Methylorubrum populi: one gene and its partner. Each later gene encodes a partner of the first gene's protein in a complex. Links are inferred from orthologs where the notes say so. Each region holds a gene or a part of one and is shown in the gene's direction. Other genes may lie near its edges.

What was found.
Region 2: the proteins of trxB (region 1) and trxA are in contact, whole or in part, in a crystal structure (PDB 1F6M), measured with the Escherichia coli proteins. The link is inferred for Methylorubrum populi from one-to-one orthologs.

Annotation. Positions count from the first base shown.
Region 1 is NZ_AP014809.1:1,188,168-1,198,478, forward strand. What follows is about bases 5,048-7,910. They hold trxB (thioredoxin-disulfide reductase), read left to right. Parts: upstream 5,048-5,923; coding sequence 5,924-6,898; downstream 6,899-7,910. Other genes in these bases: MPPM_RS05565 (mitochondrial fission ELM1 family protein), read left to right, coding at 5,048-5,769; MPPM_RS05575 (LysR family transcriptional regulator), read left to right, coding at 7,287-7,910. Also shown: carB (carbamoyl-phosphate synthase large subunit), read left to right, coding at 70-3,543; transcription elongation factor GreA, read left to right, coding at 3,681-4,157; MPPM_RS05560 (hypothetical protein), read left to right, coding at 4,162-4,656; more of MPPM_RS05565, read left to right, coding at 4,690-5,047; more of MPPM_RS05575, read left to right, coding at 7,911-8,177; aroQ (type II 3-dehydroquinate dehydratase), read left to right, coding at 8,293-8,748; accB (acetyl-CoA carboxylase biotin carboxyl carrier protein), read left to right, coding at 8,765-9,241; accC (acetyl-CoA carboxylase biotin carboxylase subunit), read left to right, coding at 9,252-10,311.
Region 2 is NZ_AP014809.1:5,173,817-5,184,191, forward strand. What follows is about bases 7,410-10,336. They hold trxA (thioredoxin), read left to right. Parts: upstream 7,410-8,676; coding sequence 8,677-8,997; downstream 8,998-10,336. Other genes in these bases: MPPM_RS24160 (PQQ-dependent sugar dehydrogenase), read right to left, coding at 7,410-8,347; MPPM_RS24175 (outer membrane protein), read right to left, coding at 9,170-10,081. Outside these bases: double-strand break repair protein AddB, read left to right, coding at 1-2,095; double-strand break repair helicase AddA, read left to right, coding at 2,092-5,544; MPPM_RS24155 (pentapeptide repeat-containing protein), read right to left, coding at 5,558-6,814; more of MPPM_RS24160, read right to left, coding at 7,049-7,409. UniProt on the Escherichia coli protein: Participates in various redox reactions through the reversible oxidation of its active center dithiol to a disulfide and catalyzes dithiol-disulfide exchange reactions.

The DNA of each region.
Region 1 (10,311 bases):
CCCTTGGCACCGCCCTCGAACCGGCGGCGCGCGAGGGCGAGCGCGCGCGAACTCGCTTCAAGGCGCTCAATGCCGAAACGCACCGACATCTCCTCCATTCTCATCATCGGTGCGGGCCCCATCATCATCGGGCAAGCCTGCGAATTCGACTATTCCGGTACCCAGGCCTGCAAGGCCCTGCGCGAGGAGGGGTACCGGATCGTCCTGGTGAATTCGAACCCGGCGACGATCATGACCGACCCGGACATGGCCGACGCCACCTATGTCGAGCCGATCACCCCGGAGGTCGTCGCCAAGATCATCGAGAAGGAGCGGCCCGACGCCCTCCTGCCGACCATGGGCGGCCAGACCGCGCTCAACTGCGCGCTCTCGCTCAAGCGCATGGGCGTGCTGGAAAAGTTCGGCGTGCAGATGATCGGCGCCACGGCCGAGGCCATCGACAAGGCGGAGGACCGCAACCTCTTCCGCGACGCGATGACCAAGATCGGTCTTGAGACGCCGAAATCCGCGCTCGCCAACGCCTCCGCCGCCAAGAAGGTCGATCGCGACCGCTATCTCGCCGAGAAGGCGCGGATCGAGGCCGCGCAGTCCGATCCGGCCACCCGCGAGGCGGCGCTCGCCGAGTTCGAGCGGCAGTGGAGCGGCGGCGAAGGCGACCGCCGCCGCCGCTACATCGAGCACGCGCTCGGTCAGGCGCTGATCGCGCTGGCCGAGGTCGGCCTGCCGGCGATCATCCGCCCGTCCTTCACCATGGGCGGCACCGGCGGCGGCATCGCCTACAACCGCGAGGAATTCCTCGAAATCGTCGAGCGGGGCATCGACGCCTCGCCGACCAATGAGGTGCTGATCGAGGAGAGCGTGCTCGGCTGGAAGGAGTACGAGATGGAGGTCGTCCGCGATAAGGCGGACAACTGCATCATCGTCTGCTCCATCGAGAACGTCGATCCGATGGGCGTCCATACCGGCGATTCCATCACCGTCGCCCCCGCGCTGACGCTCACCGACAAAGAGTATCAGGTGATGCGCGACGCCTCGCTGGCGGTTCTGCGCGAGATCGGCGTCGAGACCGGCGGCTCGAACGTGCAGTTCGCGATCGACCCGAAGACGGGCCGGATGATCGTGATCGAGATGAACCCGCGCGTCTCGCGTTCCTCGGCGCTAGCCTCGAAGGCGACCGGCTTCCCCATCGCCAAGGTCGCGGCCAAGCTCGCCGTCGGCTATACCCTCGACGAGATCGCCAACGACATCACCGGCGGGGCGACCCCGGCCTCGTTCGAGCCGACGATCGACTACGTCGTCACCAAGATTCCGCGCTTCGCGTTCGAGAAGTTCCCCGGCGCCGAGCCGACGCTGACCACCGCCATGAAGTCTGTCGGCGAGGCGATGGCGATCGGCCGCTGTTTCGCGGAATCGCTGCAGAAGGCCCTGCGCTCGCTGGAGACGGGGCTGACCGGCCTCGACGAGATCGAGATCGAGGGGCTCGGCAAGGGCGACGACCACAACGCCATCAAGGCTGCGCTCGGCACGCCGACGCCGGATCGGCTGCTCAAGGTCGCCCAGGCCATGCGCCTCGGCATCAGCCACGAGGAGATTCACGCCTCCTGCAAGATCGATCCGTGGTTCCTGGAGCAGCTCCAGGCCATCGTCGATTTGGAGAACCGGGTGAAGACGCACGGTCTGCCCAAGAGCGCGGGCGCCTTCCGCCAGCTCAAAGCGGCCGGGTTCTCCGACGCGCGGCTCGCCGTGCTCGCCGATACCGAGGAAGAGGCCGTGCGCGCCGCCCGCCGCGCCCTCGGGGTGCGGCCGGTCTTCAAGCGGATCGACACCTGCGCCGCCGAGTTCAAGGCGCCGACCGCCTACATGTACTCGACCTACGTCGCACCGTTTGCCGGCCAGACCGCCGACGAGGCGTACCCGTCGGACCGCAAGAAGGTCATCATCCTCGGCGGCGGTCCGAACCGGATCGGTCAGGGCATCGAGTTCGACTATTGCTGCTGCCACGCCTGCTTCGCGCTGACCGAGGCCGGCTACGAGACCATCATGGTCAACTGCAATCCGGAGACGGTCTCGACCGACTACGACACCTCCGACCGGCTCTATTTCGAGCCGCTGACGGCGGAGGATGTGCTGGAGATCGTCGAGACCGAGCGGCAGGCGGGCCAGCTCCACGGCGTGATCGTGCAGTTCGGCGGCCAGACCCCGCTCAAGCTCGCCCGGGCGCTCGAAGGGGCGGGCGTGCCGATCCTCGGCACTTCGCCGGACGCGATCGACCTCGCCGAGGACCGCGACCAGTTCAAGCGGCTCCTCGACAAGCTCGGGCTCAAGCAGCCCAAGAACGGCATCGCCTACTCGGTGGAGCAGAGCCGGCTGGTGGCGGCCGAACTCGGCCTGCCCTTCGTCGTGCGGCCGAGCTACGTGCTGGGCGGGCGCGCCATGGCGATCATCCGCGACGAGGCGCAGTTCGCCGAGTACCTGCTCGGCACCCTGCCGAGCCTGATCCCCTCCGACATCAAGGCGCGCTATCCCAACGACAAGACGGGGCAGATCAACACGGTGCTGGGCAAGAACCCGCTCCTGTTCGACCGCTACCTCTCGGACGCCACCGAGGTCGACGTCGACGCGGTCTGCGACGGGCAGAGCGTGTTCATCGCCGGCATCATGGAGCACATCGAGGAGGCGGGCATCCATTCGGGCGATTCCGCCTGCTCGCTGCCCCCGCGCACCCTGTCGCCGGAGCTCCTCGCCGAGCTGGAGCGCCAGACCAAGGCGATGGCGCTGGCCCTCAAGGTCGGCGGCCTGATGAACGTGCAGTACGCGATCAAGGACGGCGCGATCTACGTGCTGGAGGTGAACCCGCGGGCGTCCCGCACGGTGCCCTTCGTCGCCAAGGTGATCGGCGAGCCGATCGCCAAGATCGCCGCGCGGATCATGGCCGGCGAGCGCCTCGACGGCTTCGGCCTCAAGCCGAAGCAGCTCGACCACATCGCGGTGAAGGAGGCGGTATTCCCCTTCGCCCGCTTCCCCGGCGTCGACGTGCTGCTCGGGCCCGAGATGCGCTCGACCGGCGAGGTGATCGGCCTCGATGCCGGCTTCGGCGTGGCTTTCGCCAAGAGCCAGCTCGGCTCCGGCACGGCGGTGCCGCGCACCGGCACGGTGTTCGTCTCCGTGCGCGACGACGACAAGCCCCGGGTGCTGCCGACGATCCGGCTGCTCTCGGACCTCGGCTTCACCATCCTCGCGACCGGCGGCACGCAGCGCTACCTGGCGGACGAGGGCATCCCGACCGAGCGCATCAACAAGGTGCTGGAGGGCCGTCCCCACATCGTCGATTCGATCAAGAACGGCGACATCGCCCTCGTCATCAACACGACGGAGGGGGCCGGCGCGCTCTCCGACTCGCGCTCGCTCCGGCGGGCGGCCCTCTTGCATAAAGTGCCGTACTACACCACTCTCGCCGGCGCGATGGCGGCGGCCGAGGGGATCAAGGCCTATCTCGAAGGCGATCTCCAGGTGCGTGCCTTGCAGGAATACTTCGCGGCCTAAATAGACGTTCGTGTGCCGGGCGGCCCGCCGAGCGGAGGCGGGCGGCCCGGGGCCACACAATCGAGAGCCGTTATCCCGGCCCGGAAGGAGTGTTTCGCTCCGGCCGGGCCTCTTCATTGTGGCGCGAGACCATGAGCATCGACAAGCTTCCCATCACGGCCCGCGGCTACGCAGCCCTCGAGGAGGAGCTGAAGCAGCGCCAGCAGGTGGAACGTCCCCGGATCATCCAGGCGATCTCTGAGGCGCGTGCGCTGGGCGACCTGTCCGAGAACGCCGAGTACCACGCCGCCAAGGAGGCCCAGTCCCACAACGAGGGCCGTGTGCTCGAACTCGAGAGCATGATCGCGCGGGCCGAGATCATCGACACCTCGAAGCTATCGGGCTCCAAGATCAAGTTCGGCGCCCGGGTGAAGCTCGTGGACGAGGACACCGAGGAGGAGAAGACCTACCAGCTCGTCGGCGAGCCGGAGGCGGATGTGCGCGAGGGCCGCGTCTCGATCTCCTCGCCCATCGCCCGCGCCCTGATCGGCAAGGCGGTCGGCGACACGGTGGAGGTCACCACGCCCGGCGGCGGCAAGTCCTACGAGGTCGTCGCCGTCGAGTGGGGAGCCTGACCCTTTGCGCGCCGCCGGCCTCGCGGCCCTAATCGGACTCCTCGCCGGGATCGCTCCCGCCCCGGCGCAGGCGTTCGACCGGTTCGGCAGCATCGCCGTCGATGTGCGGCCGTTGCAGGCCTATGCGCGAGGCCCGCAGACGGAAGCGCTGCGGGTGGATCTGACCGAGGCGCTGCGGCGCAGCTTCGCCGACCGCATGGTGCGCGGCGGACCGACCCTGGTGGTGCGCGTGAGCGGCCTCTCGCTCAACCCCTATGTCGGCGGCGAGGGTTTCGGCCGCGGCGGAAGCCTCGGTGGCGGCGGCACGACCGACCACCTCGACGGCGAAGCCCTGCTGGTCGGGCGTGGGGGAGAGATCCTCGCGCGCCACCCGCAGCTGTCGGCCCTGCCCGCCAGTTCCGGCGGCGCGTGGTACGATCCGGCTTCCGAGCGGCGGCGGGTCGCGGCCCTTGCCGAGCACTACGCGCAATGGCTGCGGCGGCAGCTCCCGGCTCAGTAATCCGGGGCCCGTGAGATCGAAGGTGTGCGTCGCGTGAACGAACAAGGGCCGGTGAAGGCCGACGGCAGCGTACCGCCGGAACTCGCGCGGGCCCGCACCTGGATTCTCACGGATGGCAAGGCCGGCGACGAGAACCAGTGCATCGGCATCGCCGAGGCGCTGGGCCTTACCTACGAGACACGGCGGATTCCGGACGGACGGCCCCTGACCTGGATGGCCCCCTGGGGACCGATCGATCCGCGGGACGCGCCGGGCCGGGCCGGCGGCCTGTTGCAGGGCCCGCTCCCCGATGTTCTGATCGCGTCGGGACGGCGCGCCGTGCCCTATCTGCGCGCCGTGCGCGGCGCCTCGGGCGGCAGGACCTTCACCGCCTTCCTCAAGGATCCGCGCACCGGCCACGACACGGCGGATTTCATCTGGGTTCCCGATTACGACGACCTGCGCGGGCCCAACGTCTTCACCACACTCACCGCGCCGCACCCTGTCTCCCGCGCCCGGCTCGATGCCGCCCGCACGACCCCCGATCCACGGCTCGCTCGGCTGCCCTGGCCGCGCATCGCCGTGCTGATCGGCGGGGACAGCCGGCATCTGCGCTACCGCAAAGCCGACATGCAGCGGCTCGTGCGCGATCTCACTAAGCTCGCCGAGGGCGGCTGCTCGCTGATGCTGACGGTGTCCCGGCGCACGCCGCCGGACCTGCGCGCGGCCCTGGAAAACCTCGTGAAGGACAAGGGCGGCTTCTTCTGGGACGGCAGCGGCGAGAACCCTTACGTCGGCATGCTGGCGATCGCCGACCACATCGTCGTCACCTCGGATTCCGCCAACATGGTCGGCGAGGCCGCCAGCACCGGCGTGCCGCTCCTGCTGTTCGACCTGCCGCGCACCTATATCCGGCACAGGCGGATGTTCGCGGGCCTTGCCATGGCCGGCGCGCTGAAGCCCTTCATCGGGCGCCTGGAGGCTCTGCGCTACGCCCCGATCGACGCGACGCCGGAGATCGCCGCGGCCCTGGCCGAGGCTTACGTGCAGCATCGCCGGCGCTTCGCGGCGGGGGGATCGGACAAGGATCGGACCGCGTCGGCCTTGATCGCGCCTCCGCGCGGATCGCTCTGAGGCGGCGGCCGGACGAGACGGGACGTTCTCACGCGTCCCGATCCTCGGAAGGAAATATTTGCCCGCGTCGTGCAGGATCGGACGCGACGGAACACAGGACGAGTGGACGGCCGGCCCTTCGGAGACCGCCCGTCCCTGACAGGAGACGGCACAGATGGCGCACACCCATGCGAGGCTCGTGATCATCGGCTCGGGGCCGGCCGGGTACACCGCCGCGATCTACGCCGCCCGCGCCATGGTCGAGCCCCTGCTGATCTCGGGCTTCCAGCCCGGCGGCCAGCTGATGATCACCACCGACGTCGAGAACTATCCGGGCTTTGCCGAAGCGATCCAGGGGCCCTGGCTGATGGAGCAGATGCGTCTCCAGGCCGAGCATGTCGGCACGAAGATCGTCTCGGAGTACATCACGAAGGTCGATCTCAAGGTGCGTCCGTTCCGGCTCGAGGCCGATTCCGGCGAGACCTACACCTGCGACGCCCTGATCATCGCCACGGGCGCCCAGGCGAAGTGGCTCGGCCTGCCCTCGGAGGCGAAGTTCCAGGGCTTCGGCGTCTCGGCCTGCGCCACCTGCGACGGCTTCTTCTTCCGCGGCAAGGATGTGACCGTGGTCGGCGGCGGCAACACCGCGGTCGAGGAAGCCCTGTACCTCGCCAACCTCGCCAAATCCGTCACCGTGATCCACCGCCGCGGCGAGTTCCGGGCCGAGCGCATCCTGCAGGAGCGCCTGTTCAAGCACGCCAACGTCTCGGTGAAGTGGCACCACGCGGTGGAAGAGATCTGCGGCTCCGACACGCCGCCCTCGGTGACGCATCTGCGCCTGAAGGACCTGCGCTCCGGCGAGATCGTCGAGCAGCCCACCGACGGCCTGTTCGTCGCCATCGGCCACCAGCCCGCCACCGCGATCTTCGAGGGCCAGTTGCCGATGCGGCACGGCGGCTACATCACCGTGACGCCGGGCACGACCGCGACCGAGATCCCGGGCGTGTTCGCAGCGGGCGACGTCACCGACGACGTCTACCGTCAGGCGATCACGGCGGCCGGAATGGGCTGCATGGCGGCGCTGGAGGCGGAGAAGTTCCTGGCCAATCTCGATGTCGGCGAGAGCCCGGCCAAAGCCGCCGCCGAGTAAGCCGCCGACCCGGCGCCCCGCGGGCACGGACCCGTCCGCCCTCGCGGGGCCGCAGGCCCCGAGTGTTTCGCGGGCATTTCAAGTACTGTCCAAAACAACGCCCTTTTCGCCATCATGTCGGACACGGTGACCGACGGGGAACAGATGCTGTCGAAGCATTGAAGACGTTGTTTGATACGCATTTCCCTGTTGATGGCGAAAATGACGCAACCAAATCGCAAGGTTGCCGTCATAACCTGAATGCTGCGGGAGCCAGCAGGTTACGCGAGGACGCCTTTCGTCGGGCACGGCGGGGCAACAGACTGGCGTCGTGCAACGCCCGAAGGTTGTGGTCCCCCGTGATGGGTTGACCGCGACGGGCCGACCTCGACGGGCGGGAGTGACGGCCTTGGATTGGGACAAGATCCGGATTTTCCTCAACGTCGCGGAAGCCGGCAGCTTCACGCGGGCGGGCGACGACATCGGGCTCAGCCAGTCGGCGGTGAGCCGGCAGATCAGCGCCCTCGAGCGCGAGCTGAAGGCGCCGCTGTTCCACCGGCATGCCCGCGGCCTGATCCTGACCGAGCAGGGCGACCTGCTGTTCCGCGCCGCCCGCGACATGAAGCTCCGGCTGGAGAACACCCGCGCCCGTCTTGTCGAGACCAGCGAGCGCCCCTCGGGCGACCTGCGGGTGACGACGACGGTGGGGCTGGGCACCTCGTGGCTGTCGCAGCGCGTCTCCGAGTTCCTCGACCTCTACCCGGATGTGCGCATCGAGCTGGTGCTCACCAACGAGGAACTGGACCTCGCCATGCGCGAGGCCGACATCGCCATTCGCATGCGCCGGCCGGCCCAGCCGGATCTGATCCAGCGCCGGCTGTTCACGGTGCATTACCACGCCTTCGCGAGCCCCGATTACGTCAAGCGCTTCGGCGAGCCCAAGACCATCGCCGACCTCGACGAGCACCGCCTCGTCTCCTTCGGCGGCAACGAGCCGTCCTACCTGCTCGCCACCCACTATCTCGCCAGCATCGGCCGCGAGGGCGACGACCGCCGCCCGGTCCACTTCACCGTCAACAACATCGCCGCGCTCCACAAGGCGATGGAGGCGGGCATAGGCGTCGGCATCCTGCCGGACTACGCCGTCGACGGGAACGAGAGCCTGGTCCAGGTGCTGCGCGAGAGCGAGATGCCGACGATGGAGAGCTATCTCGTCTATGCCGAGGAGATGCGCTCGGTCGCCCGCGTCCAGGCGTTCCGCGATTTCCTCGTCAACAAGGCGCAGCGCTGGACTTATTGAAGCGTGGCCGGGCCGCCGGCCGACAAGCGCCCTTGTCGCGCCCCGACTCCCTCGTCTAAGACCGCCCATCCCGCCGGGCGGTTCGCGAAGCCTCCGGCCGACGAAGCCGGACGGCATGATCGCGATCCACTGCCTCAACGGGCCGAACCTCAACCTCCTCGGCACGCGCGAGCCCGGCATCTACGGCGCGGCGACCCTCGCCGATATCGAGCAGAGCCTGCGGGAACGCGCAGCCCGCCTCGATATCGCCCTGACCTTCCGTCAGACGAATCACGAGGGCGAACTGGTGACGTTCGTGCAGGAGGCGGGGGCCGCCGGAGCCGGGGTGCTCATCAACGCCGCCGCCTACACGCACACATCGATCGCACTGCGCGATGCGATCAAGGGCGCGGGGGTGACGGCGGTGGAAATCCACCTCTCGAACGTCCATGCCCGCGAGGAATTCCGGCACGTATCGCGGATCGCCCCGGTCTGCGCCGGTGTGATTTCGGGTTTCGGTCCCCACAGCTACATTGTCGGGCTCGATGCCCTCGCCCATCTCCTGCGCGGACAGCTCCCGTCCGCCTCCTGACGTGAACCAAGAGCCGATGGCCAAGAACGAACCCTTCGATCCCGAACTGGTGCGCGAGCTCGCCCGGATGGTCGCCGAGACCGATCTGAGCGAGATCGAGGTCGAGAAGGGTGACTTGCGCATCCGCGTCGCCCGCAGGATCGAGGCGGTCTCGGTTCAGGTCGCGCCCGCCGCCCCGGCCGCGGTAGCGGCGGCAGCGCCCGTCGCCGTCCCCCCCGCCGCCATGGCGCCCGCGCCCGCCAAATCCGGCGCCGGCCATCCCGGCGCGGTCCCCTCCCCCATGGTCGGCACCGCCTATCTGCGGCCGTCCCCCGACGCGAAGCCGTTCATCGAGATCGGCACCAAGGTCCAGGCCGGCGACAAGCTGCTGCTGGTCGAGGCGATGAAGACCTTCAATGAAATCGTCGCGCCCCGCGCCGGTACGGTGACCGCGATCTTCGTCGAGGACGGGATGCCGGTCGAGTACGGCGAAGCCCTCCTCGTTCTCGAGTAGCCTCCCCGCGATGTTCGACAAGATCCTGATCGCCAACCGCGGCGAGATCGCGCTTCGCATCCTGCGGGCGGCCAAGGAGCTCGGTATCGCCACCGTCGCGGTCCACTCGACCGCCGATGCCGACGCCATGCATGTGCGGCTCGCCGACGAGAGCGTCTGCATCGGCCCGCCGGCCGCCCGCGACAGCTACCTGAACATTCCCTCGATCATCGCCGCCTGCGAGATCACCGGGTCGGATGCCGTCCATCCGGGTTACGGCTTCCTGTCGGAGAACGCCCGCTTCGCCGAGGTTCTGGCGCATCACAATATCGGCTTCATCGGCCCCAAGGCCGAGCATATCCGGGTGATGGGCGACAAGATCGAGGCCAAGCGCACCGCCAAGCGCCTCGGCATCCCCTGCGTGCCGGGCTCGGAGGGCGGCGTCTCCGACCCCGACGAGGCCAAGCGGGTCGCCGCCGAGATCGGCTATCCGGTTCTGGTGAAGGCGGCCTCCGGCGGCGGCGGGCGCGGCATGAAGGTCGCCCGCTCGGAAGCCGAGCTGGAGCAGGCCCTCGACATGGCCCGCACCGAGGCCAAGGCCGCCTTCGGCGACGACGCGGTCTACCTCGAGAAGTACCTGACCAAGCCGCGCCACATCGAGGTGCAGATCCTCGGCGACGGGCGCGGCGGCGCCGTGCATCTGGCCGAGCGCGACTGCTCGCTCCAGCGCCGTCACCAGAAGGTCTGGGAAGAGGGCGGCTCGCCCGCGCTCAACGCCGAAATGCGGGCCGAGATCGGTGGCATCTGCGCCAACGCGATGCGTGAACTGAGCTATCTCGGCGCCGGCACCATCGAGTTCCTCTACGAGGACGGGCGGTTCTACTTCATCGAGATGAACACCCGCATCCAGGTGGAGCATCCCGTCACCGAGATGATCACCGGGATCGACCTCGTGAACGAGCAGATCCGGGTCGCGGCCGGCGGCGGCCTGTCGGTGGGGCAAGAAGACATCAGGGTCGAGGGCCATGCCATCGAGTGCCGGATCAATGCCGAGCACCCGTCGACCTTCCGCCCCTCGCCGGGGCTGATCA
Region 2 (10,375 bases), 4.0 Mb from region 1 along the record:
GCGGCTGGCTCTGGCGCGCGGCGGCATGGCCGGCCTCGCCGTGGTCGAGGCGGCGGACGAGCGCGAGGAGGCGCTGGTCGCCGCGCTGGCGCTGCGCGAGACCCTGGAAACCCCCGGCGCCACCGCCGCCCTCGTCACCCCCGATCGGGGGCTGGCGCTCCGCGTCTCCGCCGAGCTCGCCCGCTGGGGCATCGCGGCGGAGGATTCGGCGGGCCTGAGTCTCGCCCGTTCGCAGGCGGGCCGCTTCGCCCGCCTCGTGGCCGAACTCGCCGCCGAGGTGGCGCCGGCCCGCGTCATCGCGCTGCTCGCCCACCCCTTCGTCCGGCTGGGGCTGAGCCGCAGCGAGGTGGTGCGCGCCGCCGCCGCCCTGGAGATCGGCGGCCTGCGCGGCCCGGCGCCGATTCCGAAGAACAGCTTCGACGGCATGCGCGCCGCCGTGGCGCTCCAGCGCAACGCCACCGAGCGGGTGCCGCGGGCGAAGCGGCGCCTGAAGGCGATCGACTGGGATCTCGCCGAGAACATCCTCGACCGGCTGGAGATCGCGCTGGACCGCTTCCGCACCGACCTCCAGCCGGCCATCGGCAATCTCGTGGCGCTCGCCGCCCTCCACCGCGAGGCCTGCGAGCGGATGATGGGCGGGGCGGAGGATGAGGCCGAGGCCGTCGACGACCCCTCCCTCGACACCCTCGACGGGCTGTTCGACGATCTCGAATCGGCCGAGCAGGAGGCGCTGCCGGGCCGCTTCTCCGATTACGCCGCCTTCTTCACCGCGCTCGCCCGCGACCGCACGGTGGCCTGCGCCCAGCGGAGCGCGCATCCGCGCCTGCGCATCCTCGGGCCGCTCGAAGCGCGCCTGCTCTCCGTCGACCGCATCGTGCTCGGCGGGCTCGACGAGGCGGTCTGGCCGGTGCGCCAGACGACCGACGCCTTCCTCAACCGGCCGATGCGCGGACAGGTCGGCCTGAGCCCGCCGGAGCGCCGGATCGGCCAGGCCGCCCACGACTTCGTGCAGGGGCTCGGCACCCACGACGCGGTGGTGACCCGCGCGGCCAAGCGCGAGGGCTCGCCGACCGTGCCCTCGCGCTTCCTCCAGCGCCTGCGCGCCTTCGGCGGCGACGCGGTCTGGGCCGATGCCATCGCCCGCGGCCAGCGCCTGCGCGGGCTCGCCGCGATCCTCGACCGCGGCCGGGAGGCGCCGCCGCCGCGCCTGACCCGGCCGGCGCCGCGGCCCGATCCCGACCTGTTTCCGTCCCGCCTCAGCGTCACCGAGATCGAGACGCTGGTGCGCGACCCCTACTCGATCTTCGCCCGGCACATTCTGGGATTGGAGGCGCTGGAGCCGATGGCGGTGGTGCCGGGCGCGGCCGAGCGCGGCAGCCTGATCCACAAGATCCTCGGCGATTTTTCCGCAGCCCATCCCGGCCCGCTGCCGGCGGACGCGGAAACCCTGCTCTACGCCATCGCCCTCGACGCCTTCGGCCCGCTCCAGGACCAGTATCCGGAACTCTACGCCGAGTGGTTCCCCCGCTACGAGCGGATGGCGGTGGCCTTCCTCGAATGGGAGGCGAGCCAGCGCCAGGGCCTGCGCGCGATCCACGCCGAGCGCTCCGGCAAGCTGACGATCCCGCTCGGCGAAAAGACCTTCACCCTCTCGGCCCGCGCCGACCGCATCGAGGCCCGCGCCGACGGCGGCTACTGCATCGTCGACTTCAAGACCGGCACTCCGCCGAGCAACCGCACGGTCTTCGCCGGCTTCTCGCCCCAGCTCACCCTGGAGGCGGCGATGCTGATGCACGGCGCCTTCGAGGGGTTGAAGGCGGCCTCGCCCCCGGATCTCCTCTACGTCCACGCCTCGGGCGGGCGCGAGCCGTTCCGGCCGATCCCGGTCAAGGCGCCGCCGGGCGACGCGCGGGCGGTGGCGGCCATCGTCGAGGAGCATCTGGAGCGCCTGCGCGGACTCATCGCCCGCTACATGACCGGCGAGGCCGCCTATCCCTCGCGCCCCTATCCGCAATACGTGCGCGCCTACAACGAGTACGATCATCTCGCCCGCGTGCTCGAATGGTCGCTGGCGGGCGAAGGAGAGGCCGCGTGAACGCCCCGCTGACCGGCTTCACCGTCGATGACCTCACCAAGGCGGCCCAGCGCCGGGCGGCCGACCCGCGCCTCTCGGCCTGGGTCTCGGCCAATGCCGGGGCGGGCAAGACCAAGGTGCTCACCGACCGGGTGCTGCGTCTGCTCCTCGATGGGGCGCCGCCCGGCCGCATCCTCTGCCTCACCTTTACCAAGGCGGCGGCCGCCAACATGTCGATCCGCGTGTTCCAGCGCCTCGGCCGCTGGGTGACGCTGGACGACGCGGCGCTGACCGCCGAGCTGATCGAACTCACCGGCGAGCGGCCCGCCCGCGACAACCTGCGGCTCGCCCGCCGCCTGTTCGCCCGCGCCGTCGAGACGCCGGGGGGGCTCAAGATCGAGACCCTGCACGCGCTCTGCGAGCGGCTGCTGCACATGTTTCCGTTCGAGGCCAACGTGCCGGCCCGCTTCGTCGTGCTCGACGACAATCAGTCGCGCGCGGCCTTCGAGATCGAGACCGACAACGTGCTGGCCGACGCGATCCTCGGCGGCGATCAGGCGCTCTCCGAGGCGCTCGCCGTCGTCGGCGCGGAAGCCTCCGGCGACACCCTGCGCGAGGCGATCCGCGCCGCCATGCGCACCCGCGCCCTGTTCTCCGACCACCGCGCCCTGGAGCCGGCCCTCGCCCGCCTGCCCCGCGCCCTCGCGCTTCCCGACGGCGCCAGCGTCGAGACCATCGAGAGGGAGATTCTGGAAGGCAGCACGCTGGGCGACTGGCGCGCGGTCGCGGGCCGGCTGCGCACCGGCAAGGCGACCGACGAGAAGCTCGCCGACGCGCTCGTCGAGGCGGACGCCGCCAGGGATACGCCGAAGGCGCTCGGCCCCTACCGCTCGGTCTTCTTCACCGACAAGGACGAGCCGCGCGCGGCGAAGTCGTTCGGCACCAAGGCGGTGCCGGAGGAGGTGAAGCAGGCGCTCCTCGACGAGCAGGCCCGGCTGATCCCGCTGTTCGATGCCCTTCGCGCCGCGCGCGCGCTTGCCCGGACGCAGGGGCTGTTTCGGCTGGCCGCCGAGATCCACCGCCGGGTCGAGGCGCAGAAGACCCGGCTCGGCGCCCTCGATTTCGACGACCTGATCCACAAGACCCTCGACCTGCTCTCGCGGGTCGGCGCCTCCTGGGTCCTGTACAAGCTCGACCGCGGCGTCGACCACGTCCTCGTCGACGAGGCGCAGGACACCAACCCGCAGCAATGGGAGATCCTGCGCACCCTCACCGCCGAGTTCGCGGCGGGCGAAGGCGCCCGCGGCCTCACCCGCACCCGCTTCGCCGTGGGCGACCCCAAGCAGTCGATCTACAGCTTCCAGGGCGCCGACCCGCGGGAATTCGAGCTGACCCGCCGCGCCTGGGAGCGGGCGGCGAAGGGCGCGGAACTCGACTTCGCCGATGTCAGCCTGAGGCTGTCCTTCCGCACCGCGAGCCACGTCCTCGCCGCGGTCGATGCGGTGTTCCGCGTGCCGGAGCACTTCGCCGGCCTGTCCTTCGATGCGGGGGCGTCGGGCACCGTCCACGCCTCCGCCCGGGCAGGCGTCCCCGGCGCGGTCGAGCTGTGGGGGATCGAGGAACCCGCCGAGGCCGAGGAACCCGATGCCTGGGCCGCGCCCGTCGATGCGCCCGAGCCCAACGCCCCGGCCATCGTCACCGCCCGCCGCATCGCCCGCGCGGTGAAGGCCTGGACGACCCGGGGCGACGCCTGCGGCCGGATCTGGCGGCCGGGGGACGTGCTGATCCTCGTGCGAAAGCGCTCGGCGGCCTTCGAGGAGGTGATCCGCGCGCTCAAAGGTCTCGGCGTGCCGGTGGCGGGCCAGGACCGGCTGGAGGTTGCCGGCCATATCGCCGTGCTCGACCTCGTCGCGGTCGGCCGCGCCGGCCTGCTCCCTGCCGACGACCTGACGCTGGCCACCGCCCTCAAGACGCCGCTGGTCGGGCTCACCGACGACGATCTCACCCGCATCGCTGCCCGTCGCCCCTTCTCCGAGACGCTGGAGGACGCGCTGACCCGCCATGCGGAGGTCGGCGATACCGCGGCGATCCGCGGCCTCGCGGCGCTGCGGCTCTGGATCCGGCTCGCGGCGGAGAACGGTCCGTTCGGCTTCTACGCCGCCCTGCTCGGCGCCCATGGCGGGCGCAGCCGGCTGGTGGCGCGGCTCGGTGGCGAGGCAGGCGATGCCATCGACGTGTTTCTCGCCAAGGCCGCGGAGGCCGAGACCGGGGGCGACGCGCCCTGCCTCGACGCCTTCCTCGCCGATTACGTGGTGCGGCCCGGCCGGGGAAAAAGTGGCCTCTCGGTCAAGCGCGACCTCGAGGCCGGCCGCGACGAGGTGCGGGTGATGACCGTGCACGGCGCCAAGGGCCTGGAGGCGCCGGTGGTCGTGGTCATCGACGGCTGCGAACCGCTCGGCCGCAACGACCCGCCGCTGCTCGGCCTCGACCCCGCCGCCGACGGCCCGCTGCCGCCGGTCTGGACCGGGGGACGCACCCAGGACTGTGCGGCGACGCTCGCCGCCCGCTCCGCCCTCCAGGCGCGGGCGCGGGAGGAGCACAACCGCCTACTCTACGTCGCCATGACCCGGGCCGCCGATCACCTCGTCATCGCCCCCTATCGCGGCGCGACCCGGGAGACGTCGGCCTCGTGGTGCGAGATGGTCCGCATCGGCCTGGAACGGGGGCTGGGGCCTGGCGAGGCGATCGAGACCGAGCACGGGCCGATCACGCTCTGGCGCGACGGCTCGGCCGCCTCGCTCGCCGCGGCGGCGGAGACCCTGGCCCTGCCGGACCCCGAGACGGTGCCGGATTGGCTGTTCTCGAACGCCGCGCCGGAGGTTGAGGCCGCGCCACCCCTGAGCCCCTCGGGCGCGCTTGGCGCCGCGGACGGGCAGCGCCAGCCGCAGCGTCGGCTGGGAGATGCCGAGGCGCGCCGCCGCGGCGCCCTGGTCCACGCCCTCCTCGAACACCTGCCGCGGATCGAACCGGCCCGCCGCGCCGAGGCCGCCGACCGCTTCACCCGCGCCCGAGCGCCGGCCCTGGACGAGGGCAAGCGCAGGGATCTCGTGCGCTCGGTACTGCGGCTGATCGAGGCGCCGGACCTCGCGCCGCTGTTCTCGGGCCAGGCGCGGGCCGAGGTGGCACTCTCGGGGCGGATCGTGGTGGACGGCGTGGAGCGCGACGTCACCGGCCGGATCGATCGCCTCGTGGTGGAAGACGGCCGGGTGATCCTGTGCGACTTCAAGACCGGCCGACCACCCGCGGAGGGCGCCCCGCTCCCCGAGCGCGAGGCGGCGCAAGTCGCCCTCTACGCCCGACTCGCCGCCGCGATCTGGCCGGACCACGCGATCACCGCCCTGCTGGTCTGGACCTCGGGGCCGGTGGTGCGGCGGGTGGGACTTGCAAATGGCAATCCGAGACCAGCTTGACGTTCCAGTCCGATCAAAGTTTTGAAAACACTTCAGGACTTAACAGGCGGATTGATTCGTCGTTTTCTTGTTTCTTGCAATCCAATGATCTGCTGTGCCTCGGATTCGGATCGTGTAGTAGGATTTTTGCGCTTTGGAAACTATAGTAGCAATATAAGCCGCCTGCTGTGAGTAAGACGAGTTCCAGGGTTGCGGCGAGCGCGCTTAGTACTATTGTTTTTGACATGACGAAGGCGAGTTGAAGAATAATAAAAGATCCATATATTACAAAAATAGATAAAATGCGCTCGTCGACTTTGGCATCAAATCTGGAATTGTATTCCTCAAATCGGGGGAACACTCCTCCAACGAAGACCATAAAGAAAGCTCGGCTCTCCACAGACAGGCCATCGAAGAATTCGCGTGGGAGACTTGCGATTGCTGCCCAGAATCTATTGAGGATTAATTGTTGATACGTAAATAAGATGAAAGACAGAACGGGAAATACGAATAAAAATGCGAAGAAGCTGACATGTCCTAATTGTGCTGGAAGTTTTAATTGCGAGTCCAATTTTCCATCCAATAACGCGAGTATGCCGTACGCATTTACCACATTAGTGGAAACAATAACGGCCCAGAAAGACTTTGCGGCATCATTGACGAGATTTGTCGCTTCATACTTCTGCAAACTTGTCGGAAGGCGCGCGCCGCCTTGTAGCGAGCCTGCGATACCGTCTTGTCCCAGATTCCAAACGCTCTCCATGAGAGGGCCGCGAAAGTTTGCGCCGAGAAGGCAGGCTTTCGACAGGTTCGTCGCGTCCGATGGGTGTTTCTGACTGAGAGACTGACGCCAGTTGAGATTGTCATCGTCGGAAATCGTGTCGGTATCGAAATCCGCCTCCTCGAAGTTCGCCTCCGTCAGGTGACATCCCGACATCTCGGCGCCTTTCAACGTTCCTCGCCAGAAATTTGCTCTTCGTCCTACGATCCCTATAAGAGACGTTCTGCAAAGCTTGGCGCCTGCGAAATCCGTTCCATCGACGTGCGCAAAATCGAGCGTTGCACCGCGTAGATCGGCGTCTCTGAATCCAGTGTCCGTCAGGTTAGCCGATCTGAAATCGGCAAGACGCAGATCGCAACCATTGAAATTTTGCTTCTTCAGATCGCACTCAGCGAAGCAAATTTTCTTTCCGAGCTTACCCTCGGATGCTAGAAATAGCACATGGTCTGCAAGAGTCTTCTTCAAATCCTCAGAACGCGGAAGAAACTTATCGGCTGATTGAGTCCTCATCGCCAAAATCTCAGTCGCAATCAGATTTTGTGATTTTATTGGCTTGACGGAAACACTGCTAAAATACAAGGTGGAGAGTAATCAAATAAAATTTATAATAGAATTAAGGTCGTGCTGGCAAGTACACGATCCTGAACACGGAAGTGTCGATCGCAAATTGGAGGCTGATCGGCGAAGGCGTGGCGGAGATCCGGCTGGCTCGAAAAGCTGGCCGGGATCTCTCTCGGATTGAGTTCAGCTGCTCTTCTTCGGCGTCAGCTTGACGATCTGCCCGTCATCCTCGGTTACTGCATAGACGGCGCCGTCGGGACCGACCCGCACGTCGCGGACGCGGTGCTCCAGAGGAATCCGCTCCTCGGTGACGACTTTGTCACCGTCGAGCTTGAGCAGGACGAGCCCGGTGCTGACGAGGCCGCCGATGAGGAACTGGTTCTTCCAGGCCGGAAAAAGATCCTTGTCGTAGAGCGCCATGCCCGAGGGGCCGATCACCGGATCCCAGTAATAGACCGGTTGCACTGTGCCGCCGGCCTGGGTCTGGCCGTCGCCGATCTTCTCGCCGGAATACTCGATGCCGTAGGTCACCACCGGCCAGCCGTAATTGAGGCCGGGGCGCGGGCGGTTCAGCTCGTCGCCGCCGCGGGGGCCGTGCTCCACGGTCCAGAGCCGGCCCTGGCCGTCGAGGGCGGCGGCCTGGACGTTGCGGTGGCCGTAGGACCAGATCTCGGGCTTGGCCTTCTCGCCGCCGGTGAAGGGGTTGTCCTTCGGCGCGTTGCCGTCGGTGTCGATGCGGAACACCTTGCCCAGCCCGCTGGTGAGATCCTGAGCCTGCCCGCGGGTCTGCTTGTCGGAGCGCTCGCCCACCGTGACGAACAGCTTGCCGTCCGGCGCGAAGACGAGGCGCGAGCCGAAATGCTTGTCGCCGTCATAGGTCGGCATCTGGCGGAAGATGACCTTGACGTCGTCGAGCCGGGCCTTGCCGTCGCTCTCGACCAGCTTGGCCTTGGCTACCGTGGTGCCGTTGCCCTTGTCCCGCGGCTCGCTGTAGCTGAAGTAGATCGTGCGGTCGGAGGCGAAGCTCGGGCTCAGCGCCACGTCGAGCAGACCGCCCTGCCCTTTCGGATCGACCTTCGGCACCCCCGCCACCGGCTGGCCCACCGTGCCGTCCTTGGCGACGAGGCGGATCTTGCCGGCCTTCTCGGTCACGATCATGCGCCCGTCGGGCAGGAACTCCATTGCCCAGGGGCTTTCGAGACCCTTCGCCACGACCGCGGTCTCGACTTCGGTCTTCTGCGCCGGCTCCGGCGCGCGGGTCTGGTTGGGCAGAAGCGGCTTGTACTCGGTGTTCGGGGGCTCCTTCTCGGCGATGGAGGTGCCGGCGCTCGGCGCGGCCGGTGCCTGGAACGACTCGCCCTGGACGCGCGGCGCCCGCGTGTCCTCGCCGCCGCCCTGCCCGGAGGGCTGTTGCGCGAAGGCGGAGGCATCGAGGCCGAGGGCCGCGACGGTGGCGAGCAGAAGGGAAAGTGTGCGCGTCACGTCGATTGATCCTTGTGCGGGTCGCCGATCCTGCCCGCCAAATGGGGCGCGGGCGGCCCATGGCGAGGGTCGCGGCGCCGCAGAGGGCCGAAGGCGGCGGCTTTGCACGAGTATGGGCCGGGGATCGACGCGGGGATTGCGGGGACGAGCGGCGCCGTACCCATGTGGGTTCGGCGCGTCAGACCCGCGGCCGGGGCGCGACGCCTTGACCGGAGGATGGGGCGTCGCCAATTCTCTGCCACCGTGAGGCGCCGAACCCACTCCCCGGTGCCGTCCATGCAGGGGACTTCCCTGTTCCCGCGTGGGACCGCGTGTCGAAAGGACGTACGATGGCGACCGTGAAAGTGACCGATGCGAGCTTCGAGCAGGACGTTCTGCAGTCCGCCGAGCCCGTCGTAGTGGATTTTTGGGCGGAGTGGTGCGGCCCCTGTCGGCAGATCGGCCCGGCGTTGGAGGAGATCTCCGTCGATCTCCAGGGCAAGGTGAAGATCGCCAAGGTCAACGTCGATGAAAACCCCGGCATTGCCTCGACCTACGGCATCCGCTCGATCCCGACGCTGATGATCTTCAAGGACGGCAAGCTCGCCAGCCAGAAGGTCGGCGCTGCCCCCAAGGGCGACCTCTCCCGCTGGATCCAGGCGAGCGCCTGACGCGCTGCCCGATCCGGGCCGCATCCCCCGAGACAGCCCGGCCGCGAGGCCGGGCTTTTTCATGCCCGCCGCCCCGCCCATCGACCGGGCGCTTGCGACGGATCGTGAAACGCAAGAAGCCCGGCCTTGCGGCCGGGCTTCCTGGTTTCGAGACCCTTATCGGAGGTTCGGCTTAGTAGCTGCCGAACTTGTAGTTCAGGCCGGCGCGGATGACGGCGAAGTCGACGTCGCGGCGGGCGGTGTTGTTCAGGATGGTCGAGGGCGAGATCGGGCCGGCCGCGGTCAGCGGGGTGGCGTTGACGATCACGCCGTTGGCGTTGGCGAAGCCGTAGCGGCTGTTGTTGCCGTCGAAGTTCACGTACAGACCTTCGACCTTGAGCGTCACCGCCGAGGAGCGGAAGAAGTTCAGGAACGAGTCGGTCGGGAGCGCGTACTCGACACCACCACCGGCGGCGTAGCCGGTCTTGAAGTCGTCGGTGTCGACGGCGCGGCCGCCACCGAAGCTGCCGTAGGCGAAGCCGCCGGTGCCGTAGAACAGGACGCGGTCGAAGGCGTAACCGATACGGCCGCGGACGGTGCCGAAGAAGTCGAGGCCCTGGAGACCGGTCGGGTTGATCAGGGTCACGCCCGGCTGGATGAAGCCGCCCGGCGTCACCGCGCAGGCAATGCCGCCCGTGCCGCAGCCGCCTGCACGGCCGAAGCGACCGCCGAGGTCAGCGTACTGAGCGTCGGCTTCGATACCGATCACGACACCCGAACCCGGGGTGAACTGATAGTTGTAGCCGATCTGACCACCGCCGACGAAGCCGTCGCTGCGGCCGCCGTTGTCGAAGGCGAAGCCGGCGATCGCGCCGACCGGGCCGCCGACGACGCGACGATCGATCGTGACGACCTGCGTCGGAGCCAGGGAGTCCTCGACGCCGAAGCCGTAACCGGCGTTGAGACCGGCGTAGAAACCGGTCCAGGTGAACACAGGGACGGGCGTGAAGACCGGCGGCGGAGCAGCGCGGCGCGGCAGGTCAGCGGCGGAGGCCGCGGCGGTCAGCGCCGTGAAGGCGGCGAGAGAAGTGAGAAGCTTTTTCATTTTTTGATCCCCAGCAGAAACCCGATCGCCCGCAAGCTAGACCATTTCTCCGGCCCGAGATGTAGCGAGCAGGACACACCCGCCGCGCGACAATCCGGCCGATGGGCGGTTGCAACCTATTCGGACCGATGCCGAAACCAGACTTCGCGCCAAGCCGGGCGAATAGGATGGGCCATGAGCCAAGACGCTGGTCCGCGACGACTGGTCGAGGGGCGGCCTCGAAGGGGTTCCGACCGGATGATTCGGCTCGAAGACGATCCTCCCTCGGCAGAGGCCGGACATGGGCTCGTCGTC